Regions from separate parts of the Paenibacillus sp. YAE3 genome, predicted to be linked through region 2. Evidence: riboswitches for the same ligand, from Rfam matches in the RefSeq annotation. Region 2 holds a riboswitch; each other region holds the start of a gene.
The links. Region 2 has a riboswitch for thiamine pyrophosphate ahead of tenA (thiaminase II). Riboswitches for the same ligand answer to the same signal wherever they lie in the genome.
Positions count from the first base shown of each region.

Region 1: linked by a shared signal. The riboswitch ahead of AC27KL_RS01715 (ABC transporter substrate-binding protein) and the one ahead of tenA (thiaminase II) in region 2 are both predicted to bind thiamine pyrophosphate.
Region 3: linked by a shared signal. The riboswitch ahead of AC27KL_RS13550 (ECF transporter S component) and the one ahead of tenA (thiaminase II) in region 2 are both predicted to bind thiamine pyrophosphate.

Region 1 covers NZ_BAAIYF010000001.1:373,018-383,630, reverse strand. The annotation lists gene AC27KL_RS01750 (YbaK/EbsC family protein) at 1-372, shown strand, start outside; gene nfsA (oxygen-insensitive NADPH nitroreductase) at 489-1,232, shown strand; gene AC27KL_RS01740 (TatD family hydrolase) at 1,254-2,033, opposite strand; gene AC27KL_RS01735 (DUF3888 domain-containing protein) at 2,242-2,703, opposite strand; gene AC27KL_RS01730 (ABC transporter ATP-binding protein) at 2,875-3,708, opposite strand; gene AC27KL_RS01725 (ABC transporter permease) at 3,738-4,499, opposite strand; gene AC27KL_RS01720 (MTH1187 family thiamine-binding protein) at 4,496-4,789, opposite strand; gene AC27KL_RS01715 (ABC transporter substrate-binding protein) at 4,865-5,911, opposite strand; TPP riboswitch at 6,091-6,202, opposite strand; gene AC27KL_RS01710 (GerAB/ArcD/ProY family transporter) at 6,398-7,438, shown strand; gene AC27KL_RS01705 (spore germination protein) at 7,435-8,874, shown strand; gene AC27KL_RS01700 (Ger(x)C family spore germination protein) at 8,871-10,016, shown strand; gene AC27KL_RS01695 (MFS transporter) at 10,040-10,613, opposite strand, start outside.
Region 2 covers NZ_BAAIYF010000010.1:188,091-198,703, reverse strand. The annotation lists gene AC27KL_RS20125 (response regulator) at 1-813, opposite strand, end outside; gene AC27KL_RS20120 (cache domain-containing sensor histidine kinase) at 813-2,723, opposite strand; gene AC27KL_RS20115 (substrate-binding domain-containing protein) at 2,713-3,723, opposite strand; gene AC27KL_RS20110 (cupin domain-containing protein) at 3,947-4,399, opposite strand; gene thiE (thiamine phosphate synthase) at 4,792-5,472, opposite strand; gene thiD (bifunctional hydroxymethylpyrimidine kinase/phosphomethylpyrimidine kinase) at 5,469-6,281, opposite strand; gene thiM (hydroxyethylthiazole kinase) at 6,278-7,111, opposite strand; gene tenA (thiaminase II) at 7,108-7,806, opposite strand; TPP riboswitch at 7,938-8,042, opposite strand; gene AC27KL_RS20085 (ThiF family adenylyltransferase) at 8,140-9,162, opposite strand; gene AC27KL_RS20080 (thiazole synthase) at 9,174-9,941, opposite strand; gene thiS (sulfur carrier protein ThiS) at 9,947-10,153, opposite strand; gene thiO (glycine oxidase ThiO) at 10,134-10,613, opposite strand, start outside.
Region 3 covers NZ_BAAIYF010000006.1:167,558-178,170, forward strand. The annotation lists gene AC27KL_RS13540 (energy-coupling factor transporter transmembrane component T family protein) at 1-678, opposite strand, end outside; gene AC27KL_RS13545 (ABC transporter ATP-binding protein) at 678-2,216, opposite strand; gene AC27KL_RS13550 (ECF transporter S component) at 2,209-2,817, opposite strand; TPP riboswitch at 2,923-3,034, opposite strand; gene asd (archaetidylserine decarboxylase) at 3,362-4,168, shown strand; gene AC27KL_RS13560 (SDR family oxidoreductase) at 4,165-5,031, opposite strand; gene AC27KL_RS13565 (phosphotransferase enzyme family protein) at 5,043-6,053, opposite strand; gene AC27KL_RS13570 (helix-turn-helix domain-containing protein) at 6,366-7,151, opposite strand; gene pdxR (MocR-like pyridoxine biosynthesis transcription factor PdxR) at 7,266-8,717, opposite strand; gene AC27KL_RS13580 (pyridoxamine 5'-phosphate oxidase family protein) at 8,874-9,533, shown strand; gene AC27KL_RS13585 (aminotransferase class I/II-fold pyridoxal phosphate-dependent enzyme) at 9,670-10,613, shown strand, end outside.

The DNA.
Region 1 (10,613 bases), on a different contig from region 2:
GAGGCGGCCGAGGCGATCGGGTGCGAGGCGGCGCAAATCGCGAAATCGATCATTTTCCGCCTGCAAAGCTCTGGTCAGCTGCTGCTGGTTGTCGCAAGCGGAGCGAACCGCGTCAACGAAAAGCGAATCGCGGATTATGTACACGATACATTAGGCAAAGCCGATGCCGATTTCGTGCGCGAGCGGACGGGTTTTGTCATCGGCGGGGTCGCCCCGGTCGGGCACCGGGAAAAGATGATCACCATCATCGACGAGGATTTGCTGCAATTCCGGACGATATGGGCTGCGGCCGGGCATCCGAAAGCCGTGTTTCAGCTGACGCCGGGCGAGCTCGTCGCGATGACGAAAGGGCAAGTGATGCCCGTAAAATAAAACGAAGGATCAAATTGGCGCAAAAGGCAAGGCTTCCGCAGCATTGAGACGAGGGTACGAGGGGATTATCATAGAAGATGAACCGTACAGATACGATCAGGAGGAGATTATTCAACATGAACGATACGATATCTTTATTGATGAATCATCGCTCGATCCGAAAATTCAAGGACCAGCCGGTCACCGAGGAGCAGCTCCGAACCATCGTTTCCGCGGCCCAAATGGCTTCCACCTCTAGCAATGTGCAGGCGTACACCGTCATTGCGGCGACGGACCCGGAACTCAAAAAAAGATTGGCGGAGCTGGCGGGGAACCAGGCTTACGTGGAGCAATGCCCGGTATTTCTCGTCTGGTGCGCCGATTTGTACCGGCTGAAGCAGGTGACGGCAGAGCCGCTGCAGGGCCGGGAGTCGCATGAGGATACCACTGAAAACTTTATCGTCGCGACGGTGGACGCCGCGCTGGCGGCCCAAAACGCGGCCATTGCGGCGGAATCGCTCGGCCTGGGCATCGTTTACATCGGGGGCGTTCGCAACCGGATTGCCGAACTGTCCGAGCTGCTCGGTCTGCCTGAGTTGGTATACCCGGTGTTCGGCATGTGCGTCGGCGTTCCCGACCAGGAGCCGGGACAACGCCCGCGACTGCCGCTGCCGTCCGTGCTGCACTATAACGGCTATTCCAAGGAACAAAGCGTGGCCCCGGTCCGGGAATATGACGTGACGATGGCCGCATACCTGAAGGAGCGGACCGGCGGCAAAAGGGATGCGACTTGGTCGCAAGTGATGGCCGACCGATTGGGCGAGCCGATTCGCCTGCACATGAAGCCGTTTCTGGATGAGAAAGGATTCATGAAGAAATAAGCCGCCTGGCGCGCGGCCCGGTTAAATTCCGTAAAAACGCCTTGCGTTCGAATATAAGCGCTGCCGGGATTCTTGCAGGGAAAAGCCTTGGATCCGGCTCCATTCTTCCGCTACCGCGGCGGTCATCCGCGGATGGGTCATCTGCCCGTCGAACGGACCTTCAAACGGCCACGGGCCGTCGGTTTCGGACATGACCTGACCGGGAGGATAGACGCGGGCGAGTTCGCGGATTTCCGGCTCATAGGCGATATCCGGCGTGAAAGAAACGTAGTAGCCGTTTTCTGCCATACGCCGCACCGTAGCGGGCGAACCTTTGAACCAATGGAAATGGGCCCGCTTCACGCCGTACCGTTCAAGCAGGCGGCAGGCGACGTCGGCATCCTCGTATACCGCATGAAGCACGACCGGCTTGTCATGTTCCTTGGCGAAGGCGATAAACCGTTCCAGCAGCTCCTCGTAAGGTTTGCCGTCGAACGGCCGGCCGGCTTCTTCGGCTTCCTTGCGCGTATAATACGGTAGACCGACTTCGCCGACGGCGACCATGTCATCGGCATGCCTCCGCATCCAGGCCAGCAGCTCGTCCACGTCGCTTGGCGCCGGGACGGGCTGTTCCGGGTGGTATCCGAAGGCCGGATAGACCAGGGAAGGGTATTGCCGGGCGAGCCGCAGATTGCTGCGTGCGGATTCCAGGTGCATGGAAACGGTAATGACGCCTGCGATGCCGGCAGCCGGCAAGCCGGATAGGATGTCCCGCTGCTGGGCATGGTCGTAAGCATCCAGATGGATGTGGGCGTCGATCAGCGGAGCCGCCTTTTCGTCCCGGGAAGGTTCGGCTTGAACGCTGTCGGCCGGGCGGGCTGCAAACTGAGGATTCGAATTCGGTTCAGGAGCAAAATTCACGGGTAAAATCCCTCCTTATTCGTCGTTCATCATGCGAATTATTCATTGTATGAACATGATTATAACAAATAGGCTTCGAGGGCTCCCGAAAAGGTGCGTTTTTCCGGTATCAGCGATTTTCCGCGCCGACCTTCAGCATATGCTGATAATTCGGAGGCAGCTCGTAGGTTTGCAGATGGCGGAAAGCCGCCAGCTTGACTTTGTCGGGGAACAGCGGAGAAATTTCAATCGTCATCCGGTCTTTCCCGACGCCGATATGCGGTCCTAGAACAGGGGAGACCTCAAGCGTGACGGAGAAGTGAAAGCCCCGGTCTCCCGGACCGCCGTTGACCCGTGTGGCCTGAAGGATTTCGATTTCGTAGGGGTAAACGAGCGGATTCGCCGTCAGCAGGTTTTGGTAATAATCGTTTACGGCGTTTTGGATTTCGGGAAGAAGCAGCTCCAGCATCATGTCTTGGTACAGCTGCAGCTTCGGCTCTTTCGGCTGAAGCTCCTCCGCGGCGGCAGCGGCGGGGCAAGAAGACAGGAAAACGGACAAGAGCAGCACGGCCGATCGTAGTTGGGATTTCATCGTTTCACCTCGTATACAACGTTCCCCTGATTTGGATGAAAATATTCGGCTTGTAAAACGATTCGAACATGATCGGAGATCAAGAACATCATCGGGGATCTATACAAAACGGCCCGTGCATGGGTTCCTTCCGGAACGGCAAGCACGGGCCGTTTTTTATGCGGCCGAATCTTAAGTGGCTCCTTGCATTTTCAGCTGCTCTTCGCGCAGCCAGCCGGACAGCTCGCGTCTGAGCCGGATGAAATCGGGATGCTCGATGATGTCCTCGCGGCGCGGGCGTTGGAACGGCACGTCGATCTCGTGAAGCACCGAGGCGGGACGGCTCGAAAACACGTAAATACGGCTGGATAGCAGCAGCGCCTCTTCGATATTATGCGTAATAAAGAGCACCGAGCGGCGGCTCTCCTCCCAAATATCGAGCAGCCAGCGCTGCATGTCGCTGCGGGTCAGGGCATCGAGCGCGCTGAACGGCTCGTCGAGGCACATCAGCTCCTGCGGGCTGAGCAGGGCGCGCAGGAAAGCGGCCCGCTGCTGCATGCCGCCGGACAGCGTATGCGGATGGTTTTTCTCGAATCCGCCAAGCCCGACCTTACCGAGCCATCGGCGGGCATTTTCGCGGGCTTCCCGGTCAACCTTCCCTTGGACCTCCTGGGACAGCAGAACGTTGTCTTCGATCGTCCGCCATGGGAACAAGGCCGGCTGCTGCGGCATGTAGCTGATATGTCCCTGCTGGCCGGTTACGTCCGCGCCGTTCATGCGTATGCTGCCCGCATCCGGTTTGACGAGGCCGCCGATGATATGGAACAGCGTGCTTTTGCCGCTGCCGGACGGTCCGAGGATGGAGACGAATTCGCCTTTGCCCACGGTCAGCGTTACGTCGTCCAGCACCTGCAGCCGGCTTCGCTTGGACCGGAAGGTTTTGCTGATGCCGGCCGCTTCGAGGGCGGGAACGGTTTGATGATCGCCGGTTTCCAGGGCAGCCGGCTTTTGTTCCAGCGTTGACATAGGTTTAGCAGCTCCTTTCTTTTCCGGTATCAGTTTTCCTGTTTCGGTTTCCACCGTACAAGCCATTTTTCAAGCAGGGCGATGATGCCGAACAGGAGCAGGCTTAGCGCCACGATGATCATGATGGCGACAAACATGCGATCGGTGCGGTAGCCCGATTTTTGCAGCATCATATAGTATCCGATCCCCTTGTCGGCACCGATCCACTCCGCGATGACCGCTCCCATCACGCTGTACGTCGCCGCGATTTTGACGCCCGAAAAGATCGCGGGCAGCGCGTGCGGCAGCTCCAGTTTGGCGAAAATTTGCCGCTTGTTCGCGCCGATCATCCGCATGTAATTCAGCATGACCCGGTCGGTCTGCTTCAGTCCGCCCATCGTGGCGACGGCAACGGGGAAAAAGCAGACCAGGGTAATGACGATCAGCTTGGGCAGCAGCCCGAAGCCGAACCAGATCATCAGGAGCGGGGCAAGCGCGATGGTCGGAATGTTTTGGCTCAAAATGAGCAGCGGGTACAAGGCCGACTTGAGAAACGGGATCAGGTGCAGGATCAGCGCGATGATCAGCCCGACCGCCGTTCCGATGATAAATCCTTCGAGCGTCAGCCTCACCGTGGCCCCGACATGGCCCCACAGATCCCCGGCCCCAACTGCGGTTTCCTTGGCGATATCCACCGGGGAGGGGAGGATCCATTTTTCGATATGAAACAGCGAGGTGCTCAGTTCCCATGCGACCAAAAAGAAGAGGACCGCCACAAAGGGCGGCCATACGCTATTCCACCAACGTCTCATGGACGGTATTTCTCCGTAAGCCGCTCCATGCTGATGCCGCCGGGACGATGGGCGATTTTGATCTGGGAAATGATGCTTGGGCTGCCCGCCTCCACAAGAGCTTCATGCATGCGGCGCACGACGTCGAGCAATTCCTCGAGTTCGCCTTCCATCGTCGTTTCAAGCGGGTGCACCTCGTATTTGACGCCAGACTTTTGGATCACTTCGATGGCGCGGTCGACGTAATCGTAGGAATCCTCGTTGTTCGGCGTTTTTGGAATGACCTGTATGCTGAGCAGGGTATGAGCCATATCAATCACGTCCTTTTAAAATTTGATGATTGCTTTAAATCACGCAGCGGGTTCGCTTGGTACAGCGATCCTTACCTATTGCTGCGGCAAAAAGTCGTTCGTAAACGCGTTTTCGACGTCCAGCGGCTTGTCGAGCAGCTTATGCTCGTACATCCAATCCGAATATCCTTTCCATACCTGTTCCTTCTGCTCGCCCCAGCGCTTGGCGTCGTCCTGGTATTTCGGGCTGAGCCACTTCTGGCTGGCCATGACGAGATCCTTGTCGAGCTCGGGCACGGCTTTGATCAAGATGTTGGCTGCATCCTCGGGATGCTCAATCGCGAATTGATAACCTTTGGAGGTAGCGCGCATAAACGCTTTGACCAGCTCCGGATCTTCCTTGATCTGCTTTTCATTGGTGACGAGGACCGGCGTGTAATAATCCAGCTTGTCGGAGAAGTCTTTGACGTACAGCATATCGAGCGGCTCCTTGCGGAGCTCGGCTTCGATGCCGGTCCAGCCGTAGAAAATCCAGGCGAAATCGATGTCGCGTTTCACCGCCGTAAAATAATCCGCTTCGCCCATGTTGACGATTTTCAGCTTGCTGACGTCGGCCTTGTCGATGTCCATGATCGAATCGATCACGGCTTTTTCCACCGGGGAGCCCCAGCCGCCGTACGTTTTGCCTTCAAAATCCTTCGGCCGTTTGATGTTCCGGTCCACGGGCGCGGCAAAACCGGAAGTGTTATGCTGGATCACCGCCGCGATCGACACGAGCGGAACGCCTTGCGTGCGCGCTTGGGTGACGTTTTCCTGCACGCTCACGCCAAACGGCACCTTGCCCGATGCCACCATCGCCTCCGCGCCGCCGGCTCCCGGCTGCACGATGTCGACGTTCAGGCCTTCTTCTTGGTAGTACCCCTTTTCTTTGGCGACGTAGAGTCCCGTATGGTTCGTGTTCGGCGTCCAGTCCAGCACGACTTTGACATCCTTCAGCTTTTTGGGCTCGCCGCCGCCGGCCGAGGAGGTTTCCCCGGAAGGCGTTCCTTGGCCCGTCGTTTGGGCGTTTTTGCTTCCGCAAGCGGCCGTAACCAGCACAAGCAGGAATGCCAGCAAAAACAGTCCGATTTTTTTCGTTTTCATTGCGTTTCTCTCTCCCTTGTCCATTTAATCCCCTTCATTTTGCAAAAGAATCGCGTTTCCATATCTGGAGGCGAATCACGGGACCGCGGCCGTCTTTATTTTCGCCGGAAGGTCCGATCATTCAACAAAAAAAGCGCCCCGGATGCGGGACGCTTAAGGCGCAAGGATGACATGGCGAACGCCATGACGATGGCTTTTCCTACGCTGGCATTACCCAGATCAGGTTTAAGGGTCAGTATCTTGGAGGGATACAATCTCAGCCGGCCGATTCCAGCACCCCGGATTCTTATGAAGTTAACGGGTTATTACATTGGTATTATAGTCCTAAGCTCGGAATAATTCAACGCTTTCGGCCGCGCGGCTGGACAAGCCAGCGTATAAATGCCCGTAGAAATGCCACTATAAGGATGAAAGGAGTCTGGTTTTTACAGGGGGCTGAGGAAAATCAAAACAAGCATTTCGTTCATTCAAACGGTCATGATTTTGATGCTGAGCACCGGCCTGCTGAATCATGTCATCATCATTCCTATTTTGCTTGACGCGGCAAAACGGGACGCCTGGATTTCGGTGCTGCTGGCATGCGGACTCACGCTCGTATGGGCGGCATTTCTTTATGCGGGCATGGCGAAACTCAATAAACGCCATCTGTTCGATTGGTTGGCCAAAGCCTATCATCCGATCGTGGGCCGCGTTTTGGCCGTTTTCATTGGTTTGTACCTGTTTGCCATTTGCGCGGTAACGACCCGGGATACCGTATATTGGATTCATCTGACCTTCTCTCCCGAAACGCCCATTATGATCTTTTCGTTTCTGTTCCTTCTGATCTCGGCTTTAAACGCTTTTTTGGGCATTCAATCCGTTGCCAATACCGCGAGTTTATTGCTGCCGATGGTGATTGTGCTTGGCTTTTTTGTCATGTCGTTTAATATGCCCCACAAGGACTACTCCTTGCTGAAGCCGATGCTTGAACTTGGCATGGGGCCCGTGTGGAAGGGGACGCTTTATGCGGGGGCCGGCTTTGCCGAAGTCATCATGATCTTCTTTTTGCAGCATCATATCCGAACGCGCATAACCTATGTTTCCTTGGCCGTCACGGTTTTGCTTTTTTTAGGACTTACTCTGGGGCCCGTCATGGGCGCCATCGTCGAATTCGGGGCGGACGAAGCGGGCAAGCTCCGGTTTCCTGCTTACGAGCAATGGAGGCTCCTGAACATTGGCCGATACGTCGAGCATCTGGACTTTTTTAGCGTCTACCAATGGTTCTGCGGCGCATTTTTGAGAATTTCGCTCGCTTTGTTCCTCATTCTCGACGTTTTTCGGGTGAAGGGCAAAAAAGAGAAAGCGTGGGTGCTGGGGGGGATTTTTATCGCGATCCTGATCATCATGGCCGTTCCTTTCAGCGACCGGTATTTTATGAAGGCCCTGTCCGTCTATGTGCTTCCCGTATCGGTGTGGGGAATAGTGGCTTTTTCGGTGATCATCACGGGGCTGATCGGCTTGGCCCGGCGAAGGGGGAGAATATCGTGAAAAGCCGTGAACGAAAGGAAGCCCAGGCCATCGAAGGCATCGTTACGGAGCTGTTTGGATCAAGCTCGGATATCCGAAGAAAAACGATTCCGTTATCGGTACCGGGTTATTCGGTTCAGCTGATTTACTGCCAGGGATTGTCCGATACGGCAAGAGTGGAGCAATGGGTCGTGCCCGAACTGATGAATATACCGGAGCAGATCCTGCTGTCGGACGAGATGGATTGGCCGCGCAAAATTCCGTTCCCCATGGACCCGATCCCCGAGGACCAAAGGGAGGCGGCAATGAAAGAGACCGTGCTCGCGGGAGACCTTCTGCTGATCTTCGCGCCGTCGAACAGCTGCTACTCGATGATTATGACCAATGCGCCCAAACGGCAGCCGGAGGAGCCGAACACGGAGGTTTCGACGAGGGGGCCGAGGGACGGTTTTATCGAGGACTCGTACACCAATATCGCTTTGATCCGAAGACGGCTGAAGACCCATCTCCTTGCCGTCGAGGAGTTTACGATCGGTTCCGAAACGTCGACGAAAGTTCATCTTCTGTACCATAAGGAGACGATCCAGGAGCATGTCCTGCAGGAGATCCGAACGAAACTTTCCCGCGTGAACGTCAAAGGCCTTGTGAGCAACAGCCAACTCGAAGAGATATTGACGGGCTTCTCGCTTTTTCCGCTGATGACTTATACGGGAAGGCCGGACTATGCCGTCAACGCGCTGCTTCACGGGAAATTTGCGATCGTCATGAGCGGCGCTCCGACGGTGCTCATCGCCCCGGCGAGCTTCAACTTTCTGCTCAACTCCTCGGAGGACGCGCATCTCGTCAATGTCGTGGTTGCTTTTACGCGTTTTTTGCGGATTTGCGGCGTGCTGCTTTCCCTGTTCCTGCCGGGGTTTTGGATTGCGCTGACGACGTACCATCAGGACCAAATCCCTTTTACGCTGCTGGCGACCTTGGTGAATTCCAGGCAGGGCGTGCCGCTCCCGGCTCCTCTGGAGGCGATGGTGATGCTGCTGTTGTTCGAGATTTTCCGCGAAGCAGGCATGAGGCTACCTTCCGCGTTTGGACAGACCTTATCGGTCGTGGGCGGGCTGATCATCGGCCAAGCTGCCATCAGCGCAGGGATTGCGGGCCCGGGGACGATCGTCGTCATCGCCATATCGGTGCTTGCGACGTTTACTTTGGTGAACCAGTCCCTGGTCAACATCGTCAGTCTGTTTCGCATTCTCGTGCTTCTGATCAGCGGGCTGTTGGGGTTGTTCGGCACGCTGTTCTGCCTGCTGGCTTTGGTCCTGTTCATGGTCAACCTGCGCTCTTTCGGCACGTTCTATTTGTCTCCGGTAAGTCCTCCGAGATTCAGGGAGATGTATAAAATCCTGTTTCGGATGCCATGGGGAAAAGGCGAGTTCACCAGCAAGGCGGGGAAAAAGGGATGAAAAACGTGCGTTGGGTTCGCTGCCTCCTTGCCGCGGCGCTCTTGATCGTTCCGCTTACGGGCTGCTGGGGAGCAAGGGAAATCGAACACATGATTTACGTTAATACGATCGGGGTCGATTACGTTGAAAACCAGGTTGTCGTTTACATCCAAATGGTTAATTTCAGCGGCATCGCCAAAAAGGAGTCGGGACAGATGCAGCAGCAGAAGACCTCCGTCGGAAAAGCGGGAGGGGCTTCGTTCGATGAGGCGATTTTTAATTTGTACGCTTCCAGCCCGCAAAGGATCTCGTGGAGCAACGTAAAGTCGATCGTTTTCAGCGAGGCTGCCTTGAAGCATGGCATCGTGGATCAGGTGCTGGAGGTATGGGACCGTTATTACGAATTCCGGTATACCGTCTGGACGATGGCCACCCGGGATCCGTTGGAAGAGGTGCTCAATACGAAATCCATCAACGAGCTGTCGGTCGTATACTCCCAGCTTAACAGCCCGATGCGGATCTATGAACAGAGCTCGGTCATCGCCCCGCTGTACCTTTACAAGTTTATATGGAAATGGAAAGAGAAGGGCGAGACGGTTCTGCTGCCGTACGTCGAAATCATGCCGGGATGGACGGAAGACGGAAAACCTTCGCCCAACGTCAGCATGACCGGGGTCTGTTTTTTGAATAACCAGAAATTCCGGGGATGCCTCGTGTCGGAGAATATCCTGGGCCTGAGGTGGCTGGAAAAGAAAACGAGAAGAACCCCGCTTGCGGTCAAGCAGGAGAAAAAAGTACAGGCCATGTTGGTCATGAACAAAATCAAGCCCTCGATCCGTCCGAAGCTGAGGCAGGGCAAGCCCGTTTTCGACATTAGCGTGTCCATGCAGGCCACGATTCCGCAGCTGAACGCCAGACTGAACAAGAGGGAACTGGAAATGGAAGCTGCGAGGGAAGTGAAGCAACAGGTGATGAGAACCTACTTAAAAGCCTTGGAAATGGACGTCGACGCCTATGGGCTATCGGGCATACTCCGCCGGAATATGCCCGATGCCTGGCATCGATTAAGCGCCAAGGGGGAAATCGATCTGGATTCGGACAGCATCGGGAAGATCGATATCAAGGTGAACCTGATCAGCGGCGGCATTTCGAAATTGAAATAAACGCCGGTTGCCCGTCGATTGCTTCAGTTGCTGCAAGCCTCCTGCGCGATTTCCTGCCGTCGTTCGGCGGCTTGGAGCTGCCTGCGCTGCAAAACATATGCCGCGAAGCTGAGCGCGACCATAAAAAGCGTAAACAAAGCGAGCATCCACGAGGTTTGGTTCACCTCCAGATGGTCCATGCACCAGCCGATGATCAGGGGCAGCACCGCTCCCCCGACGCCGCCCGAGGCGATCAGGATGCTTGGCGTCGATTCTTCGGTTCCTGCCAGCAGCTTGCTCGCAAAGACAAGGGCGATCGAAAAGATGCCGGACATAAACAACCCAAGCAGCAGGATGACGGCAAACGCGGACCAGACCGCGGCGGTAAAAGGAAATACGGCGAGCAGCACCAGCGTGGCGGCGCAGCTGTAAAAAACATAAACGCGGTAATGGATCCGCTCGGCGACGGTCCCCGCGAAAATCCGCCCGACGGACATCGCGATCCAGAAGCAGGTGACGCTAAGCGCCGCGCCGGCTTCCTTCATGCCGATTTTCTCAATGAGAATGGCAGGCATGAAGTTGGCTAAACTCATTTCCGTGCCGACATAAAGAAAGAAA
Region 2 (10,613 bases):
CTTCACCGCTTCCAAATGGACGTGGACCGTCATTTTCAAAAAGTTCTGCACCGCCTGCTCGATTTCCGCCGCGATTTCCACCGGCGTCTCGTCCCACAGGCAAATGCCGATCAATCCCGTATGTTCGCGGAAAAGCAAATGGTCCGCCTGCTGGACGAACTCCGCGACGATGTTTTCGATGGCGAACAGGAACAGCTGCCTTTCGCTTTCCTTCATCAAAGGCTGATTCACCGATGTTTCCGGCCAGCGGACGACGCCGACCTGCACGGGCAGCCTGGAAGGAAGGCCTAGAAATTCAAGCTGCTCCGCCGCCTCCGTGTCGCCGATGAGCCCTTGGATCCATTCCCGGCAAAACCGTTCCCGCAGCACGGGAATATTTTTTTCGATCTGCTCGGAAGCTTTTTTCAGGTAATGGTCCCGGACATGCAGCTCGTCGAGCTCCTCCTTGACGCTTTGCAGCACTTCCCTTAAATGGCCGGCATTGACCGGTTTAAGGATATAGTCCTTCACCCCGAGCCGGATGGCTTCCTGCGCGTAAGCGAACTCGTCGTGGCCCGTAATGATGACGAATCGGCATGCGGGCTGCGACTCCTTCAGCTTTTTCATGAACGTGATGCCGTCCATGATCGGCATGTTCATGTCGACCAAAACGATGTCGATATGGCGCCCTTGGGCAATGTCGAGCGCCTCTTCCCCGTCCTCGGCTTCGGCGGCTACCTCCATGCCGAGGTTTTCCCAATCCACGGCGTCGATGATCCCTTCGCGAATGATCGGTTCATCGTCGGCTATCAGCACTTGGTACAGATTGTTCATCACATGTTTCCCCCATCGTTTTCGGTTGGCGAAGGGGCTTCATGGAGCAGAGGATGACGGATCGTCACGCTTGTCCCTTTCCCCTCCGTGCTTTCGATCGAAATGCCGTATTCCTCCCCGAAGGTGAGGACAATCCGCGCCTGCACGTTCAGCATGCCGTAGTTGCGTCCGGCCGGCCCGCCCCCGCCGGCGTTTTCTTCCATCGCCGACAGCGGATCCCGCAGCTGACGGCGCAGCTCCCCGAGCTTGTCGGGCGGAATCCCGGCCCCGTCATCGGATACGGTCAGCAACAGGGCGTGTTCGTCCACGGATGCCGCAATCCGGATATGGCCGGGGCCTCTGCGGGCTTTGATGCCGTGATAGATCGCGTTTTCGACGATCGGCTGCAGCAGGAGCTTCAGCACGAACAAACCTTCCGCTTCCCGGGGAAGCAGGAAATCGCATCGCAGCCTGTCGCGGTACCTTGTTTTCTGGATTTGCAGGTAACTCGATATATGCGTCCACTCGTCCCGGATCGGGATGATGTCGCTTCCCTTGCTGAGTCCGATCCGGAAAAGCGTGGACAGCGACTCGACCATGTCGGACACGTCGTCCGCCCCTTTTTTCTTGGCCATCCAATGGATCGTATCGAGCGTATTGTACAAAAAATGCGGTTTGATATGCGCCTGCAGGCTTCGCAGCTCGGCTTCGCGCTTCTGCCGCTCGCGCAGCTCGTTCAGTTTGATGAGCTTGCGTATTTCCAGCAGCATGCGGTTAAAGCTGCGTCCCAGCATCCCGACCTCGTCCTGCCGGTGCCGAAGGTAGCGGACGGTCAGATCCCCGGATTCGGCCTTTTGCATGAAAGACATCAGCTGGCGGATCGGCCGGGAAATGGACTGGGAAAGCGTATAGGAAGCCGTAAGGCCGAACAGGCAAACGACGAACAAAAAGCAAATGAGATAAAAACGGATTTCCCGGACCTCATATATCGCTTCATTCGTTTCGAAGACGCCGATGGTCCGCCACCCCGTAAACGAGGACGTGCCGTAGATGAATTGCAGGCGGCGTCCCCCCGCCTCCTTTACGAACGCGCCGCTATCCTGTTGTGGAAACCAGGCCGAAGGCACCTCCGGTACGAGAGGGTCGTCCGGCGCATAGATCGGGGCGCCGTTTTTTTCCGTCACCATAAGATACCCGTTTTTCCCAAGCGTCACATCGCGGACCGCCTTCGCAACCGCCCGCAGCTTCAGGTCGATCAGCACCGCCCCGGTAACCTTGCGGGTATCGGGATCCACAAACGAACGGACGACCGAAACCAGCTCGTCATTCGCATAATGGACATGGGTCGTTACGTTGCGCTGCTGCGGATGGCCAAGCACCGTAAACAAACCTTCATGTTTGGCCGCTTCCATGTACCAGTCATCGCGCGTCAAGTTCTCCGGAGACCGGGCATACATTTCGTTGCTGACGTAATCCCCGCTGCCGTTTACGACCAGGATCGCCGCAATCTCGGGGTAAAGCGTCGTAAACCCTTGCAAATACTGCTTAACCGCGTACAACTCGCCGTTTTTATCGTCAAGCACCGGCTTTTGCCCGCCTGCCGCCGTGCCGCCGCGAGCCGAAGGCATCCGGCCGTCCAGAAACCGTTTGATCTTCGGATCGAACCCGATCAGGTACGTGATGTTTTGCAGGTTCTCCATATCGTTATCAAGCGTTTGGTTCACCTTGCCGATCAATTGGATCGTGTTCGCCGTCACCTGCTGGTCCACGATCCGGTTCACCGTGAAGTTGACCAGCACGCCGAGCGCGATCGACGGCAGGATGCCGACCATCAGAAACAGGACGCTAAGCTTGTACCGGAGCGGCAAGTCGCTGAAGCGGCCCCACTGCATCAACTTGTCCCTCCATGTTCCCTTCCGTTTATTTCGCATAATAATCCTTCACATTCTCCCGGGTTACGATCGTTACCCCCGTGTCCACCCGCGGCGGCAGGGGAGAAACGTCATTCCCGAGCGTCGGGGCGGGGACCGTCAGACCGTGGTGCAGATGAAACAGATACTGCAGCGACCAATACCCCATGTTCCAAGTGCCTTGGGCGATCGTGGCCGAAATCGTTCCGTCGGAAATCCGGTCCAAGGTGGCCTTATTCGTATCGAATCCGATGATTTTGACCTTGCCGGTTTTGTTCGCGGCGATGACCGCATCCGCCGCCCCGGCTCCGCCGCTCGCTTCCGTGGCGAAGATGCCTTTTAACGCCGGATGTTTTTTTAGCATTTCCGACGCGCCGTTTTTGGCAATCATCGTATCGCCCTTCCCCTCCTTGACGTCCACGACCGACATGGCCGGATATTTGGCGGCGATCGTGTCGCGGAACCCTGACATCCGGTCGTCATGGTTCTGCTGTCCGGGCTGCGTAATGATCCCGACCTCGCCTTCCCGCCCCAAAATGAGGGCCATTTGGTCGGCGGCCGCGGCCCCCGCGTCGTAATTGTTCGTGGCGAGGAATGAATAAGCTTTGCTGTCCGGAGCGTCGGCGTCGAACAAAACGACGGGAATGCCGGCGTCCACCGCCTTGTTGATCGTCGAGGTCAACGCCCTGGAGTCGATGGCGGACAACGCAATGCCTGCCGGTTTTTTGGCGATGACCTGCTCCAGCACCGTGATCTGCTCCTTTACGTCATATTGCGTGGAGCCGCGATAATCGACGGAGACGCCAAGGGCATCGCCTCCGTCTTCGAATCCTTTAAGAATGTTTTTCCAATATTCCATCCCGGATTGAAAGGTGACCATGACATAATTTTCGCCGATGCTGCCGTGCAGGCCCCCGTCCTGCCAGGCGTTGCTGCGGCGCTGGTCTTCAAGCCGGTACATCACGACATATCCGACGAAAGCGGCGATAAGCAAAATGTAGATCATCATCAACTTCTTCATGTTTATATCCCCCGTATCGGCGTTCATTCCGTATGTGGAATCGGTTACATTATAACATGATGTAATATACTTCATCCGTGAGGGAAAGTTCAACAATTCTTGGGAAGTTGCCTGGGTCGGGGGGATGGGGAAGCGATATCGCCTTGTTCGGCGAAAAACGCAAAAACCCTGCCGCAACGTGGATTGCAAGCAGGGTTTCCTATTCAGGCGCTGGACCGCTGTGTTAATCGATCATCGTAAAATCGTCGAAATGAAAGCCGGGCGATACGACGCAGGAGACGAGCACCGGTTCGTTCCCAAGCGGGCGCGCTTCCTGCCATACGTTGGCCGGCACCAAAGCTTGGGGAACTTGTCCTTTCTCCAGGTCCATGCCAAGCACGATTTCCTTCCGCTCTCCCGGGTTCTCTCCGTCTCCGCCAAGCACGAGCTGCAGCGGGCTTCCGGCATGCCACAGCCACAATTCGTCGGAGTAGACACGATGCCATTTCGAAAATTCGTTCGGGTGCAGCAGGAAATAAATGGACGTGGCCGCCGGCCGCGAACCCGAATATTTGGCGTCAAGCACCGCTTGAGGAATCTCGAACGAAGATTTCCAAAGCTCCTTGTACCAACCGCCCTCGGGATGGGGCTGGAGGTCCAAGGTTTTAACCAAAGGGGACAACATTGCTTCCGTCATGTTCTGCCTTCTTTCCGTGCCAGGATTGTACATACTGTAGAATGAAATGAACCCTGTTTATGAGGGAATCCGCCCTTTACTTTAACAAATAAAGGAGCGGATTGTAAATGACGGATTCCCTTCTGCCGAAGCATTGGCGAATCCTTCCCTATTTTGCCCCGGACGGCCCGGACTGAACCGGGCGGTAAGTTTGAGTGCGTTCATCTTCGAATGACCCCTTTCCAATTCAGCCTGTAAGCGAAACCGTATGCATGGTTTTCCTTTTCGGTGCAACATGCCCTGTCATGCGGTACATGCTCGAGCTGATGCGCAGCGTTACCTTGTTGTTGGATTCATATCCGCGATCATCAAGGATTCCGGATCCATCCTTCGGGACGTCAAACCGGGATATGTTAAGCTTGGGGATTTCGTCCAGCCATGGATACGGTCAACGCGCGGGACAGCTCCATCGCCGCCAGGTACGGATCGGGCGTTTGCGTAATCGCCGAAATGACCGCGATGCCGTCCGCCCCCGCTTGAATCACCTCAGGGGCGCGGGCTGCGGTAATGCCTCCGATGCCGACGACCGGCATGGCCGCATGCATCCGCCGGATATTCCGCAGCATTGCCGTGCCTTGAACCGGGCGGGCATCCTCTTTGGAAACGGTCGGAAAAACCGGGCCGACCCCGAAATAATCGGCACTCAGCTCCGCGCCCAGCTTGGCTTCTTCAAGCGTATGCACGGACAAGCCCAAAATTTTGTTCCCGATGCGTTCCCTCACCCGGTCCGCCGGCTCGTCCTCTTGTCCGATGTGCACGCCGTCGGCGTCCAAAGCAAGCGCCAGGTCGACGTCGTCATTGACGATAAGCGGCACGCCGTATCGCCGGCAAACCGCAAGGATGCGTCCGCCCAGCTCGGCCTTGGCGTTCCCCGCGAGCGCATTTCGCCCTTTCTCGCGAAGCTGTACCATCGTGACCCCGCCCCGGATGGCTTCCTCCACGACCTCCGCCGCATCTTGCCTGCAATTGACGCTGCCGACGACAAGATAAAGCTTCAGCCTTTCCTTCAAGTCGGTCGGTTCAAAGCGTTTCACCGGACCATCTCCTTCCTGCGCCGGTACGCCCAATGATTGGTCGGGCCGCTGCCTCCTCCGATGCCAAGCGCCTCCTCGATGGCGGCCTGGATGTAATCCCTTGCGGTATGTACGGCTTCGCCAGGGGACGCCCCTTTCGCAAGTTCGGCCGCGATGGCCGCGGAAAACGTGCAGCCCGTTCCGTGCGTATGTTTCGTCGCTATTCTGGGCCGCGCGATCTCCGTAAACGACTCCCCGTCGTACAGCAGGTCGACGGCCTCGTCCGACGCCGGATCGTGGCCCCCTTTAATGACGACCATTTTGACGCCGAACTCCGCGATTGTTATTGCTGCTTCGCGGCGCTCCTCCATCGAGGCAATCGGCCGCCCGGCAAGCACTTCCGCCTCCGGTATATTCGGCGTGACGATGAGCGCAAGCGGCAGCAGCCTGCGCGTCAACGCCTCGACGGCATCGTCCCGCAGCAGTTCCGCCCCGCCTTTGGCGATCATGACCGGATCGACGACTACCCGGTTCCATCCGAATGTTTCGATCTGATCCGCAACCGCTTCGATAATGTCGGCGCTGAACAGCATGCCCGTTTTGACCGCGTCCGGGCCAAGATCCGTCCCCACGGCATGGATTTGCCCGGCAACGGCTGCGGCCGGCAGCGGATAGACGCCGTCCACGCCCAGCGTGTTTTGGATCGTAACCGCCGTAATCGCCGACATTCCGAATGCGCCGAGCTCCTGGAACGTTTTCAGGTCGGCCTGGATTCCGGCTCCGCCGCCGCTGTCGGAACCGGCTATCGTCAAGGCTTTCGGAACGCTCATTGCACGAACCCCCTTCCGGCCGAAACCGGGTGCTCGCTAAGCGCCTCTTCCGGAAGCGGATATTGATCCATTTCGGACAAGGCGTCAAGGAACGCGGCTTGAAAGCTTCCCGGCCCGCGGCCGCCTGCCGCCGCGTACGCCCGCGATGCCGCCGCCCCGTAAAAGGCAAGCGCAGCCGCCCCGGCCGTCAACAAATCCGTTTCAACGGCGGCAAACGCGCCGATGACCGACGTCAACAGGCAACCCGTCCCGGTTACGCGGGTGAGCATCGGATGTCCGCCCCGGACCACGTATCCCTTCAATCCGTCCGTAATGACGTCCTCCCGACCGGTGATCGCCACGACGCTGCCGAGACGGCAGGCGGCCCGCACCGCGAGGTCGACCGAAGGCTCCGATTCGGACTCTTCCGCATCCACGCCTTTGATGGCCGCCGTTTCGCCGATCAGGTTCGCGATTTCGGCCGCATTGCCGCGAACCAAGGCGACGCGGACTTCCCGCAGAATCTCCAGGGCGGCTTTCGTCCGGAACGGAGTGGCGCCTGCACCTACCGGATCGAGAATCACCGGCACTCCGTGCAAATTCGCCGACCGGCCGGCAATGATTGCGGCTTCGACCAGCCCGGCGCTGAGCGTGCCCAGGTTCAACACCAGCGCGCCCGCTATTTTCGCCATATCAGCAACTTCCTTCCGGGCATAGGCCATGACGGGGGACGCTCCGATCGCCAGCAATCCGTTCGCCGTAAAATTCGTCACCACCATATTCGTGATGTTGTGCACGAGAGGCCTGCGCCGCTTGACGATGCCGGGCAAATGCTGCATATCCTCGATCATCGTCCCACCCCTTCCGCCGGGATCATGGGAACCGGCCATTCTTCCAGCGTATATGCCATGTCCCAGAACATGTACTCCAGACGGCAGCTTGCCGCGAAATGCTCCTTGAGACGTTTTTTCCGGTCGGAAGACAAACCTTGCGCCCGCTCGTCCAGCAGCAGACGCATCTTATCCGTAATCCCGCCTTCGAAGCGGCCGTAAAAGTGCATCCAATCGTAAAACGGATGGGAACGGTCCGGCTTCACTTCCGCCAGCAATTTGGCGCCGATCTCCGTATACGTCCAAGGGCACGGCAGCATCGCCGCCAAAATATCCTCAAGCGTTCCTCCATGGGCCACGCTCAGCATGTGGCGGACATAATGGTTCGCCGACGGGGCAAGCGGGTAACCCTGCAATTGTTCGTACGAAACGCCCGCCACGCTGCAAAAATTGTTGTGCGGATGCGTTTCGCTGTGCAAGATGAACGAAATTTGCTCGTTAAAAAGGGCCATCGTGTCGCGGCTGTCGCATTTCGAGATCGCGATTCCGTATAACTGGATATAGGCGTTCAAATACTCGAAATCCTGCTTCACGTAATGGATCAGCTGCTCCTTCCGCAAAGTTCCCTCCGCAATGCCGCGCACGAACGGATGGTCAAAAATGGCGCGAAAAATCGGATCCGCTTCGTTTCGAAGCTCATCGGTAAAACGGGTCATGCCAACACCTCCGAATGAATTTGGATGAAATCCAAACAAGAAGAAGCCGGAAGCGGCCGATCAAACTCAAAAAAGCCGCCCCGAAATGGAGCGGCTCCGAAACGCTATCAGCATGAAAAGGCATGGGATAGGCGAAGTCCGTTCCACTTCCCTACGCCGGTATGATCCGGATCAGGTTCAAAGGGTCCAAGCATCCTTGTCTCAGCCGCTTGCTCGCGGCTCCCCCAGTGGATTTCGTATGAAGTTCGTTTTTCACCCTTTACTTTATCCTTCAAGCCGCCGCTTGTCAAACCGGAAACATCGGCGCCGAATGTTCCCTCCGCCCCTTCGGACTCAGCCTAAATAGCGGTGGTACAAGCTTTTGGCTTCCGCGATGTCCTTCGTTCCGTGCACGAGAACCCGCCCGTCCCAAAAAACCGTCAACCGGCATCCTCCCGCCGCAAAAGACACGAGATACGGGTTCTCCTTGACCTCGCCGCCCAGCCGGGACAATCTGCGCGCCAGCTCCTTCAAATCGCGCCGGACCGGTGCGTGCGGACGAATTTGCACCGTATCCCGGCCGCACAACACGGCTGTCCGGGACTGATTGGCCGGCTGCAGGTACGGGTGGGTGCGGTGTTTTCCGCATGACGGGCAATCCGGCTTCTTCATGCCCCCGACCCGGATCGCGGCATGGGCGCCCGTCCATAAATCGAACGAAACGAGCTTGCCGTGCAAAGCATCCCGATCGCCTACCAACAGCTTAAGCGCTTCGGAGGCTTGGTAAGCCGCGACCATTTGCGCCGCCGGAGCGATGACGCCGGCCGTATCGCAAGTTGCGCCGCCGGTCGGCACCGTCCCAAGCAAACAGTAGAGGCATGGCGTTCGGCCGGGCACGATCGTGAAGGTTATGCCGTAACTGCCGACGCAAGCGCCGTAAATCCATGGAATGCCCAGCTTCTGGGACAAATCGTTGATCACGAGCCGCGTCTCGAAGTTGTCCGTCCCGTCGAGGATGACGTCCACGCCCTGCGCCAGCCCTTCGATTTCCGCAGCGGCGGCGTCGGCGACGACGGCCCGGATGTCGATGTCCGAATTGATGCGTTCCAGGCGGGCTTTGGCCGCCGCCGCTTTCGGCAGGCGCAGCAGGGCGTCTTCTTCGCAGTACAGCTGCTGCCGCTGCAGATTGCTCGTCTCCACGTAGTCGCGGTCCACGATGGTGACGGTGCCTACGCCTGCGCGCACAAGCGTTTCCGCGCTTACCGACCCCAGCGCTCCCGCGCCGACGATCAGGACATGCCCCTCTCCAAGCTTCCGCTGGCCGTCCGGACCGATTTGGGGGAACAACGCTTGCCTCGAATACCGATCGTTATGCATCCCGTCCCCGCTCATGTGACGCTGATTCCCTCGAGCGGGCTGCTGGCGGTCCCGCAGCGCTTTTTCGGAATGCGGCCGGCTTCGTAGCCGAGCCGCCCCGCTTCGATGGCGAGCTTCATGGCGAGGGCCATTTTTACCGGGTCCTTGGCGCCCGAAACCGCCGAATTAAGCAGCACGCCGTCGGCGCCAAGCTCCATGGCGACGGCCGCGTCCGACGGCGTGCCGATGCCGGCGTCGACGATGACGGGCACGGTAGATTGCTCGATGATAAGGCTCAAGTTCAAGGGGTTCACGATTCCTTGGCCGGAGCCGATCGGCGATGCTCCCGGCATCACCGCGTGCACGCCGAGTTCCTGCAGCCGCTTCGCCAGCAGCACGTCGTCCGACGTGTAGGGCAGCACGATGAATCCTTCCTCCAGGAGCATTTCCGAAGCCCGCAGCGTTTCGATCGGATCGGGAAGCAGCGTCTTCATGTCGCCGATCACCTCGACCTTGATCATGTCGCATAATCCGGAGGCTTTGGCGAGCCTTGCGATGCGCACCGCTTCCTCCGCCGTCCGCGCGCCCGCCGTATTGGGCAGCAGCGTAAACCGTTCGATGTCGATCATCTCCAAAAAATTAGGCTGGTCCGGTTCGTAAATGTTCATCCGCCGAACGGCAAACGTCAAGATTTGGGCGCCGGATACGTTTACGGCTGCCTTCTGCACCTCAAAATCCGGGAACTTCCCCGTTCCCAGCAGCAATCTCGATTGAAATTGATGCGGTCCGATAGTTAACATGTTCCTTATCCTCCTCCCACAAAATGCACCAGCTCGATCCGGTCTCCGTTTCGGACGGCCGTGTCCGCATGTTCGTTTTTCCCGAGTACGGCCTGGTTGATTTCCACGACGACGACTTGCCGATCCAGGCCAAAATGTTCCAACAGCCGCGATACCGTCGCGACCGACTCCGGCACCTGCACGGCTTCCCCGTTAACGATCAGATCCAGCATGAACGCCCCTCCCTTCCGGCTGCCTGACGGCCCCATGCCGCTCGGGCGCAAAAGATTCCCAGCCTGCGAATGCGGGCTGCCCGCCGCTCATCTGTTCGGCGATCAGTGCCCCGGTAATGGGGCTCAGCAGTACGCCGTTGCGATAATGCCCTACGGCGACGAACAAACCGTCGCAGCCTGCCGCCGCTCCGAGATAAGGGAGGCCGTCGCGGGTTTGCGGCCGCAGCCCTGCCCACGCCTTCTCCCACCTGGCAGCCGTTATCCGCGGCACGAGAGCGGCTGCTTTGGCCATCAGCCCCATCAAACCTTCGACGGACACCGTCAGCTCATCGTTGCGCTCGACCATGGAAGCTCCGACGAGGAGTCTCCCTCCCCGCTTCGGCACCAAATAACAGCCGTCGGTGAATATGGTATGGCTTACCAAAGGGACCTCCGTTACGACCGAAAAGCATTCGCCTTT
Region 3 (10,613 bases), on a different contig from region 2:
GTAATAGGTTCGTTTTCCCCCGCCGTCAAACTGCTTCGCCTCCATCGCAACGGCTACCCGGTGGGCCCGGCGGATGCTCTGGGACAGGAGCGGCACGGCGTACAGCCGGACATGCTCCGCCATCCCCCTTAACCCTTTTCCGCGAACCGCGATCCCCCGTACCTGAAGCGCCTGCCTGCGGATCATAAATTCCTCCCACACCATCGGCAGCAGGCGGATCGAAGCCATAAAGCTGTAAGCAAACCGCGGGGCCAGCCTGAAATTTTGCATAAGGGCGTAAAACAGCTTTACGGACGGCGTCGTGCTGACAAAAAGCAACCCTTCGGCCGCAAACGCAATCGAGCGGAATCCCAGATGAAGCCCGCGATAAAAGCTTTCCTCCGAAATGCGAAAGAGCCCCCACTGCCACCACAACGTGTCCCCTTTCCCGAACAGGATCATCGTCATGGAGGAGGAGACGAAAAGAAAACCAAACGGCAGAACCAACAGAAGCGTCTTCCGGACCGGAAACCCGCCGAACGCGAATAATAGAACGGTATATACCAGCGCCTGGTACGCCGCGAAGTCGATGTTCCGCGTCAGCACCGTGACCAGGCACAACGCGACAAACAGGACGAGCTTGATGGCCGGATTGGTGCGCAGCAGCACCGTTTGCCGCGCCGGTTTCAGCAATTCGATCATGTGCCCGCCCGCCTTTCTGCCCGGTCGGCCTCGATCGCCGGACGTTCGGCAACCGCGCCGTCCAGCACCTCCCACACCTTCGTGGCAACACGCCGGGCGATGTTCTCTTCATGGGTGACCATCACGATGGCTGCTCCCTTTTCCTGCATCTCCAGGCAGTAATCGAGGATCGCAAACGTATTCCGGGCATCCTGGCCGAAGGTCGGTTCATCCAGCAAAAGGACAGGCTGCTCGCCCGCGACGGCGGCCGCCATGCTGAGCCTCCGTTTTTGGCCGGTGGAAAGCTGGTACGGATGGCGGCGTTCCAGCCCTTCCAAATGAAAGAATCGCAGCAACCCTCGCGCTTTCGCTTCGGCCTCGGCCTTCCCCGCTTCTTTCCCTTTCGCGGAAAAGCCGACTTCCTCCAGCACCGATTCCGCGACGAACTGGAATTCCGGGTTTTGGAACACGTAACCGATCCGGTCCGAGGGCGGACGAACAGCCCGGCGCGCTCTCCGGGAGGCGCCCTCCGTTTCCGGCATGGCCTCCCCGCATAACCGGTATTCCCCGCGAAAGCGCAGGAGCGACATCAGGCTGAGCAAAAGCGAGCTTTTGCCGGCCCCGTTCGGACCGACGACCGCGATAAAATCACCGGGATCGACCCGCGCCTCGTCTGCCCGCACCACGGGCCGGCCGGCCCGGAATCCCGCAAACCGCCGCAGCGTCAGAAGCGGAGCGGATGCGTCCGGCTCCAGCGGCTTCGCCGCTCCGCCCCGCCTCAGGTCAAGCACCTTGAAAAAATCCTCCCATACGCCCGGATACCAGATGCCGTACTGCTGCAGCTCCCGCCGGAAGGCGCCGAAAACCCATGCGGGAGGGCCGTCGCCGAGAACGCTCCCGTCGGGAGCCAGCAGGACGATCCGGTCCATCCGGTCCGCAATCTCTTCGATCCGGTGCTCCACGACGATTAAAGTCCGCCCTTCCGCCGCTTTCCAGACGGACTCCCACATCTGTTTTCTCCCCTCGGGGTCCAGGAGGGCGGACGGTTCGTCCAGAAAAATGACCTCGGGCTCCAGCAGCAGCACGGAGGCCAGCGCCAGCCGCTGCTTCATGCCTTGGGACAGGCTGTCTACCGGAACATGCAGCAGATCCGGACGCAAACCGACCGCTTCAAGGGCCCGGCGCATTTCGGGCACCATCCGTTCCCGCGGAATTCCGCGGTTTTCCAATACGAACGCCAGCTCCTCGTCGACGTATGGCATGCAAAACTGCGTATCCGGATCCTGGAACACGTACCCTCTGGAATCCGGCGCCACGATGCCTTCCGCTTTGATCGGCACCTCGATCACTTGCGGAATCAGCCCGCCGAGCACCTGCAGCAGCGTCGATTTGCCGCAGCCGCTGGGCCCGAGCAGCAGCACTTTCTCGCCGCGGCGAACGGACAGGGACAAATCCTTGAACACGAAAGACGGCTCTCCCGGAAATTTAAGCCTGAGCTTGCTGACTCCCGCCACGGTCTCCGGCCCGAACGGTTCTAAATCAAGCGACTCAATCATGGTCAAGCGCTTCATAATCCTTTTGGGTCACGGGCCGCAGCAGCTGCGTCACGCCGGTAGCCTCCAGCGCCTTCGCCAGCGCAAACGCCAAATATCCCGCCAAAATCGCGGAGCTGATGATTCGGAGCACGTATTTGAACAGCATCATCCCGAGCGTATAGTCCGTCACGTAACCAAAATAAACATCGACCGCAAACGAACCGAGCGCAGCGGCCGCGCCCGCAAATGCCGCCGTCCCCATCTTGAAGCTGCGGTAGCGCAGCAAGGCAAAAACCAGTTCCGCCGCAAGGCCTTGCGCGACGCTGTAAAGCACCAGCTGAACGCCCCATTCGCTGCCGAACAAAATTTCCACATGGGCCGCCGCCACCTCCGCCAACAGGGCAACGCCGGGTTTGCGAATCAGCAGCATGGCGAGCGTCGGCGCCAAAAACCAGACCCCGTACACCAGCTCATCGGCCTGAAAAAACAGCGGCTTGAACAGATCGTACACCGAGCTCCAAAAATGATAGACGACGCCAAGCACAAGCGACAGCAAAATCGTGACCAGCAAATCGCTCAGCCGCAGCCCTTTCCTTTTTTCCGCCTGAAGCACGTGATTCATCCTACATCTTCCTCTCTTCTTCGGTGAGCGGGAATGCGCAAAAATAGGCATGAAAAAAACCGCCCTGGATACGCAAAGAGAGACGGTTAAATAAGCCCAATCCATGGGCTTCTATCGCGAATTCTCTACGCTGGCATTATCCAGATCAGATTCCCGGTCAGCAGCGGATACAGCTGCAATCTCAGCCTGATTCACTCAAGCTCCCGCATCCCAATATGTAACGGACCGCCCTTCGCCAAAAAAACGAAGCATGCGAAAGCGTCCGGTTCCTGGTTCCAAAATACACCAATTCCGTGCCGGTTGGCAACAGAAAAAATTTTTCCTCGGCAGCCCCTGCCCTACTTCCCTCCCCCTGCATGCGGCCGTCCGTCTTGCGTTAGACCTTATTGATTTAACCGCTATTCTATGTCAATATATTTCAGAGTGTTCCAAAAATAGTATGCTGCGCATTTCGGATCCGGCCGAAATTCGGTGAAACCATAAGGCGGCCGCGAACGTTAACTCTATAAATCGACTCGAAGCACCATCCGAAGGGAGAAATAGCATGGCAAAACGATTGTTAAGGCTGATGACGGAGCTCTCCTCAAGAAAGTGGCTGTCCGCATTGATGGGGCGTTTTTCCCACAGCAGGCTCAGCAGGGGCGTCATCCCTTATTTTATAAAAAGCTATCAGATTCCGGCCGACGAAGCCGAAAAGGAAATCCACGAATACCGGACGCTGAACGAGTTTTTTTCGCGCCGGCTGAAGCCGGGCATGCGCCCGGTCGAGGAAGGGCCGAACGTGCTGACAAGCCCGGTCGACGCCAAAATAACGGCCATGGGCGACATTAGCGCGGGGACGATATTAAACGTCAAAGGCCAGGATTATTCCGTGGCGGAGCTGCTGAACTTTTCCCCCCATTTGGAGCTGTACAAACACGGCTATTTTTTTGTGCTTTATTTAAGCCCGACCGACTACCACCGCATCCATTCCCCCATTACGGGGGTGCGTACGGAAAGCGAGCATATCAAGGGCCGGGCTTATCCGGTCAACGAATTCGGCATGACCCGGATGAAATCGGTGCTGTGCCGGAACGAGCGGCTGATCACCTACATCGCCGGGGAATACGGCGAGGTCGCCGTCGTGAAGGTCGGCGCCATGAACGTCAGCAGCATCCGTTACGACGACGAATCCGTGTCCCGCTGGAACAACGGCGACGACCTGGCCTATTTCGAATTCGGCTCGACCGTCGTGCTGCTGACGCAGGACGGAACGTTTACGCCAAGGGCCGGCCTGAAGCCCGGGGACCACGTCCGGATGGGCCAGCTTCTCGGAACGCTTCACCCTCCGGTCCCGCGGGACAAGGGCTAAGATCCGCTTTCGTCCCGGCCCAGTACGGAAGCGATCATCTTTTGCAGCAAACGCCCCGGCAGGATCGCTTTGGCCCGGAGCGTCAGCCGGGTGCTCCCCGGCAGCGCGTACCGGAACGCGGGCCGCTTCATGCATGCGATACGCGCAACGAGTTCGGCTACCTCCTTCGGGTCGCCTCCTTGTCGTGCGCTTTTTCGCGAAAACGCCAGCACCTTGTCCATCATGGCCCGGTAAGGCGAACCTTCGGGAGCGCTCATTTGCGCGAACCCCTTGTCCCAAATCGGGGTTCCGTAGGCCCCGGGCTCTACCAGGACCACATCGATGCCGAAGGGTTTGGCTTCGAGCGCAAGGCATTCGCTGAAACCCTCTATGGCGAATTTCGAGGAAGCGTACGGCGCATATCCCGGAAATCCGATGCGGCCGCTGATGCTGCTCATCTGGATGATCCGGCCTTTCCCCCGCTCCCGCATGATCGGCAGCACCGCCTGCGTCACCCGCACCATGCCGTGAAAGTTCGTATCCATCTGTTCCTGCCAAATCGCGGCAGGCACCTCCTCGACGAAACCTCCGTAGGCCGTTCCGGCATTGTTGACCAGCACGTCCAACCGGCCGTACTGCCGGCGTATGTATGCCGCCGCGTCCGTCACGCCGGCGGCGTCGGTAACGTCCAGCCGCACGGCAACGATTTTCCCCTGCACCCCGGCTTGCGCCGCCGCGTCCATCAGCTCTGCCTGCGCCTCCATCCTCCGGATGCCTGCGATGACGGCGAATCCCCGCCGGGCAAGCTCAACCGCCGTCAGCAAACCGAAGCCGCTTGAACCGCCCGTTACCAGGGCTACCGGCTCCCCTTGCATTGTTTTCATGTTATCCCACCTTATACGGGAATCGCTTCGAACAGAAACGGCTTCCCGTCCAAATAATGCCGAAGGAGCGCCAGCGAATACGGCTTGCTTTCCCTCAGCTCCGCCGCTTCCCACGGATGCGGGGCATGGAAGCTCTGGTTTTCGATCAGCGCTTTGACAAAAAACGTTTCGAGCGCAGGAATGCAGCCCGGCTGGCCGGAAACGGGCCGCAGCCGCTCGTATCCTTCCATGAACCATTGGCGCTGCACAGGGTACAAGCCGATAAACGACTGCGCCAAATCATACAAATAGAAGCCGAAACCGCAGCGCCCGAAATCGATCGGATAAGGCTCCCCGCCTTTGAACACCATGTTTCCTTCATGGAAATCGCCGTGAATGAGGCCGAAGCTTTCGCGATCCCGCTGCATGCCGGACATATGGGCCGTCACTTTGGCGGCCGCCTGCTCATAAATCGCGTATTCGTCCGAGGTTAGAAAACTCCCATGATGCTGCTTGAGCCTGGCCGTCTCCCGCGCGAACGGCTCCCCGTCCCATACCGGGCGGACAAAGCCCTCGGCAGGCTTGAAACGGAGGGCTGCCCGGTGCATCTTCGCCAGCAGACCGCCCATGAGAAGGAGTTGCTCTTCGCTGTACTGTCCCTCCCAATGATCGCCATCGATCCAGCGAAGCACCGACACCTTCCAGCTTTGCCCCCGACCCGTCTCCACCTCGGTGACGTACGAGCCTTCGCGGTTCGGAACGCCCGTAGGGACCACAAGCCCCTCGACCCGCGCCAAATATTCGAGCCACTCCATTTCCGAAATGGTTTCCCTTGAGGATGCCGCTGCGGGATGCACGCGGAGCAAATACAACCTTCCGGCTTCATCTTCGATTTTATAGGTGACATGCTCCGACACCTGAATGAAATCCAGATGTTTTTCCTGAATATCGTAATGCTCCAGGGCAGCCGTCAGAGCCGCCTCCGCCTGAACGAGCAGCTGCCTTCTGCTGTCCTCCGAATCCGCATGAAACGCTTCGTTCATGGGTATCTCCCCCCTTGTTTTCGCTCTTTTGCCGTTTTTTTCTGTTCTATCATTACAAAATTCCATATAGCCAGCATAGCATACCGGGCCCGGAAATTTCGATAGCCATCGCCGCCGTGCCGCCTGCTCCGGTCCTCGCCATCCCCTCTTGCAGGCCTCCGGCCCATCGCTTGCCCTTCCCAAAAAAAACTCATTGCAGCAAAAATGGCGGTGCGGAGTCGACCCGACCCGCCCGCCATGCGTATGTTTGTCTCCTTTACGGGACCGTTGCCTGTCCGCCCATGATCATCGGAGGAAGGCTCCGATAAGGATTCAACGGATTTCGGAAGGTTTTTTTCCCGTATATTGCTTAAACTGCCTGCTGAAGAAAAAGATGTCGCGATAGCCGAGGGCGTCCGCCACCTCCGTTACGTTCATGCCCGCATGAAGCAAAAGATGCTGGGCGCGCTCGATTCGCGTCCGGATGATGTAGGACTGGACCGGCGTCCCGATCAGCTCCTTGAATTTGATCGAAAAATAGCGCGGCGACAATCCCGCGCGGGCGGCAAGATCCTCTACCCGGTGAGGTTTGCCCGGATGCTGCTGGACGTAGTTCGCGATTTCGTGGATGGCCTCGGTCAGCTGGTTGCTGGCCTTTTTCTCCTCCGGCTGTTCGCGGTCATGCCGCAGCAGATGGATCATGAGCTGCTTCAGGATCAGCTGTCCTTCCTCCTGCGCGGCGAACGTGTTCACCAGAAACAGCCTCACGTACCGGGAAAGCATGTACTCGAAATCAACCGTGTCCGTGAGCCTCCGGTAAGGCTGCGGAATGTCGGTCACCGGCTCGTTGATCCTGAAATGGCTGTACGTCAGCACGAGCGGTTTTTGCGGATTATGGGTTGCGCTCGTATGATCCCCCGGCCTGAACAAAAAGCAGCTGCCTTTGCCGACCTCAAACGGCTCGTCGTTGCGGATCACCGTTCCTTCCCCGCTCCATACATAAAACAAATCGTAGTTCTCCAGCGCTTTTTCGCGTTTCTGCCATTTCCATCCCGGCTCGCATACGATTTTCGCCAGCGAAGGCAGTATTTGAAAAGAAGACGGCGACGCATGCAGCATGGCGTCATTCCCCCTTATGATATTTACTGAACATGAATCAAGTCGATCGCCGTGTACGCAAAAGCGAATGCCGCAATGCAGCAAAAGCGCAAATCCATCTATCATGATACCCTTTCACGAGAAATTTTGCACATCCTGCCACGCAAGCACCAGCCTTCGGACGCCGTCCGCGATCTGTTCCTCCGTCAGATGGGCGAACCCGAAACAGGCTGCCGGAGGCCCCTGTCCCATCCAATACGCCTGCGCATCCCGGAATACAACGCCCCGGCGGACCGCTGCGCCGCGAAACGCCTCGTATTCATCCGCGGACTTCAGCCAGTTCGCATACACATGCAGCCCGGCATCGCCGGGCATCAGTTCGAAAAGATCCCCGGCGAGCGCATGCATCAGCCCCCAGAAATGTCCGTGCCGCGCCCCATACAACCGGGTTAGACGGCGCAAATGGCGCATGTAGCTTCCTTTGGACATGAACCTGGCGAGCGCCCGCTGTTCCAGCAGCCCCGGCGACATCGGCTCATACAGCGATTTGGCGCGCACGGCGGCCTCGACCAGCCCTTCCGGCAGAACCGCAAACCCCAGCCTCAGGCCGGGAAACATCGTCTGGGAGAAGGAGCCGATATAAATGACCCGCTCCTGGGTATCGAGCGTTTTCAGCGGCTCGATCGGACGCCCGCCAAAACGGAATTCGCTGTCGTAATCGTCCTCGATGATGACCGCATCATGCCGCTGCGCCCAGTCGAGAAGCTGCCGCCGCCGCTTCAGGCTGAGCACGGCCCCCGTGGGGTACTGCCTGCTCGGCGTCACGAACAAAATGCCCGCATCCCACTCCTGCGGCCGCACTCCCTGCCGGTCGACCGCCGCCGGAATGAGGTTGCCGCCGCAGGCCTCGACCGCCCGCCGGATGCCGTGGAATCCCGGATTTTCGACGACGGCGGCCTCCCCTTCGTTCATCAGCAGCTGAAAAAGCAAAACGATGGCCTGCATCGAACCGTTAAAAAGGACGACATGCTCCGGACGGGCCATGATGCCCCGCGTCACGCGCAAATGGGAAGCGATCGCCTCGCGCAGCTGTCCGTCCCCTTCCGGGGGCGCTTTATGCTGCAGGCCGACTCCTTTGCGCCCCCCGGCAAATGACAAGGCGCTCCGCCACTCTTCGTACGGGAAACGGCTCATCTCGAGCGGCTGGTTGATGAAGCTGATCTCCGCCCGCTTCGCGGCATCGAGCGGCATGTCCGGGATGCGGAGCAGCCGTTCCCCCCATTGGGAAAGCTTGATCGGCGTTTCCTTTATTTTTTCCATCGACGGCGGGGAATAGCCCGCATCCGTGACGAAGGTCCCCCGGCCCGTTTCGGCATATACGTATCCTTCGGCCATCAGCATGTCATAGCTTTGGGCCACCGCCCCGCGGGACAAGCCGTACCGCTCCGCCATCTCGCGGGTCGACGGCAGCTTCATGCCGCCGGGCAAGCGGCCCTCCTGGATGGCCTCCCTTAACGCATGATACAGCGCCAAGTATTTGAATCGGTGTCGGTCGAGATATGCCTCCATATGGAGCGTCAATTCCATCCCCGTCGTCTCCTTTGTTCGAAAGGCAAAATTGGACTATTAAAATTAATCTAAATTGGATCTTTTTTATTGTCAATGTCTCCATTATGCTGACAACAAGCTTTCGCGGCTTGAAGGGCTGCGATACCAGCAATAGAAATATTGGAGGGAAACCAGATGAGAAGAGATGAATTCAGCGTTGACGAAGAAAAGGAAATCGAAGCATTTTTGTCCGGGATGAGTTTCGGCTTTCTCGGCACGGTCGGGGAGGACGGACGTCCGCGGGTGACGCCGCTCAACTTCGTATACGATCAGGGGATATTTTATTTTCACGGCAGCCGGATCGGCGAAAAAATGAACCATTTGAAAGCGAGTCCCATGGTCAGCTTCAGCGTCGCCGACGAATACGCCCTCATCCCGTCTTACTTCACGGATCCCAATCTTGCCTGTCCGGCCACGACGTATTTCAAAAGCGTCACGGTAAGCGGACGGGCCGAAATCGTGACCGACGTGCGCGAAAAAGCGGCGGTGTTCACGCTGCTGATGCACAAACTCCAGCCGGAAGGCGGCTATGATCCGATCGATGCCGACCATCCGGTATATGCTCCGAGACTGCGCAACGTGGCCGTCGTCAAAATCGTTCCGGAACGCCTCACCGCCAAATTCAAATTCGGCCAAAACCTGGAAGAAGGCGAAAGACGCCAAATCCTCTGCGGGCTGGAAGCCCGGAACCGGGAACGCGACCTTGAAACGGCGGAGCTCGTCCGCAGCAGCGTTCCGGAACGCCTCCGGAAGAAAAACGAATCGCCGTGCCAATCCATGGAAAATATCGAATGATATCCCTGTCCAAAGCGGTTTTGTCCGTGACGGCTCCGGCGGCAAATGATATAATGTAAGGCAGTGAAAACGGAAACCTGACATGGAAATCCCACGGCATTTCCGAACTTACAACCGATTTGGAAGGATGGAAGACATGGTAAACCGACCTGCTGAACAATTGAACGAAAGCATCAAATCCGGCAATCCGCATGTATACGACATGCTGTCCACGCTGGGCAAGGAGATCTACTTTCCGAAAGAAGGCATTCTGAGCCAATCCGCCGAAGCTGCCGGCCATGCCAAAAAGTACAACGCGACGATCGGCATTGCGACCGAAGGCGGCATTCCGATGCATTTGGACGTCATCCAAAGCAAGCTGTCCGCCTATCAGCCGAAGGACCTTTATCCGTACGCGCCGCCTGCCGGCAAACCGGAGCTCCGGACCGCCTGGCTTGCCAAGATGAAGGAGGAAAATCCTTCGCTGGAAGGAAAATCGCTCAGCAGCCCGATCGTGACCAACGCGCTGACGCACGGGCTGAGCATCGTTGCCGACCTGTTCGTCGATGAAGGGGACGCCGTCATTTTCCCGGACAAAAACTGGGAGAACTATGAGCTGACCTTCGGCATCCGCCGCCACGCGGAGATCGTCAATTATCCGCTTTTTACGGACGAAATGACGTTCAACAGCCAAGGCCTGCGCGAGGCACTGTTAGCGCAAAAAGACAAAGGCAAAGCGATCGTGATCCTCAACTTCCCGAACAACCCGACGGGGTATACGCCGGGCCTTAAGGAAGGCGATGAAATCGTTGCGGCCGTCAAGGAAGCGGCGGAAGCGGGCATCAACGTGGTCGTGGTCACGGACGACGCTTATTTCGGACTCTTTTTTGAGGATTCCTTGAAGGAATCGTTGTTCGGCAAGCTGGCCGATCTTCATCCGCGCGTCCTGGCCGTCAAGGTCGACGGCGCGACCAAAGAGGAATTCGTCTGGGGCTTCCGCGTCGGCTTCATTACCTATGCATCCGAAAGCAAAGACGTGCTGAGCGCGCTGGAACAAAAAACGCTCGGAATCATCCGCGCCACCGTCTCCAGCTGCTCCCA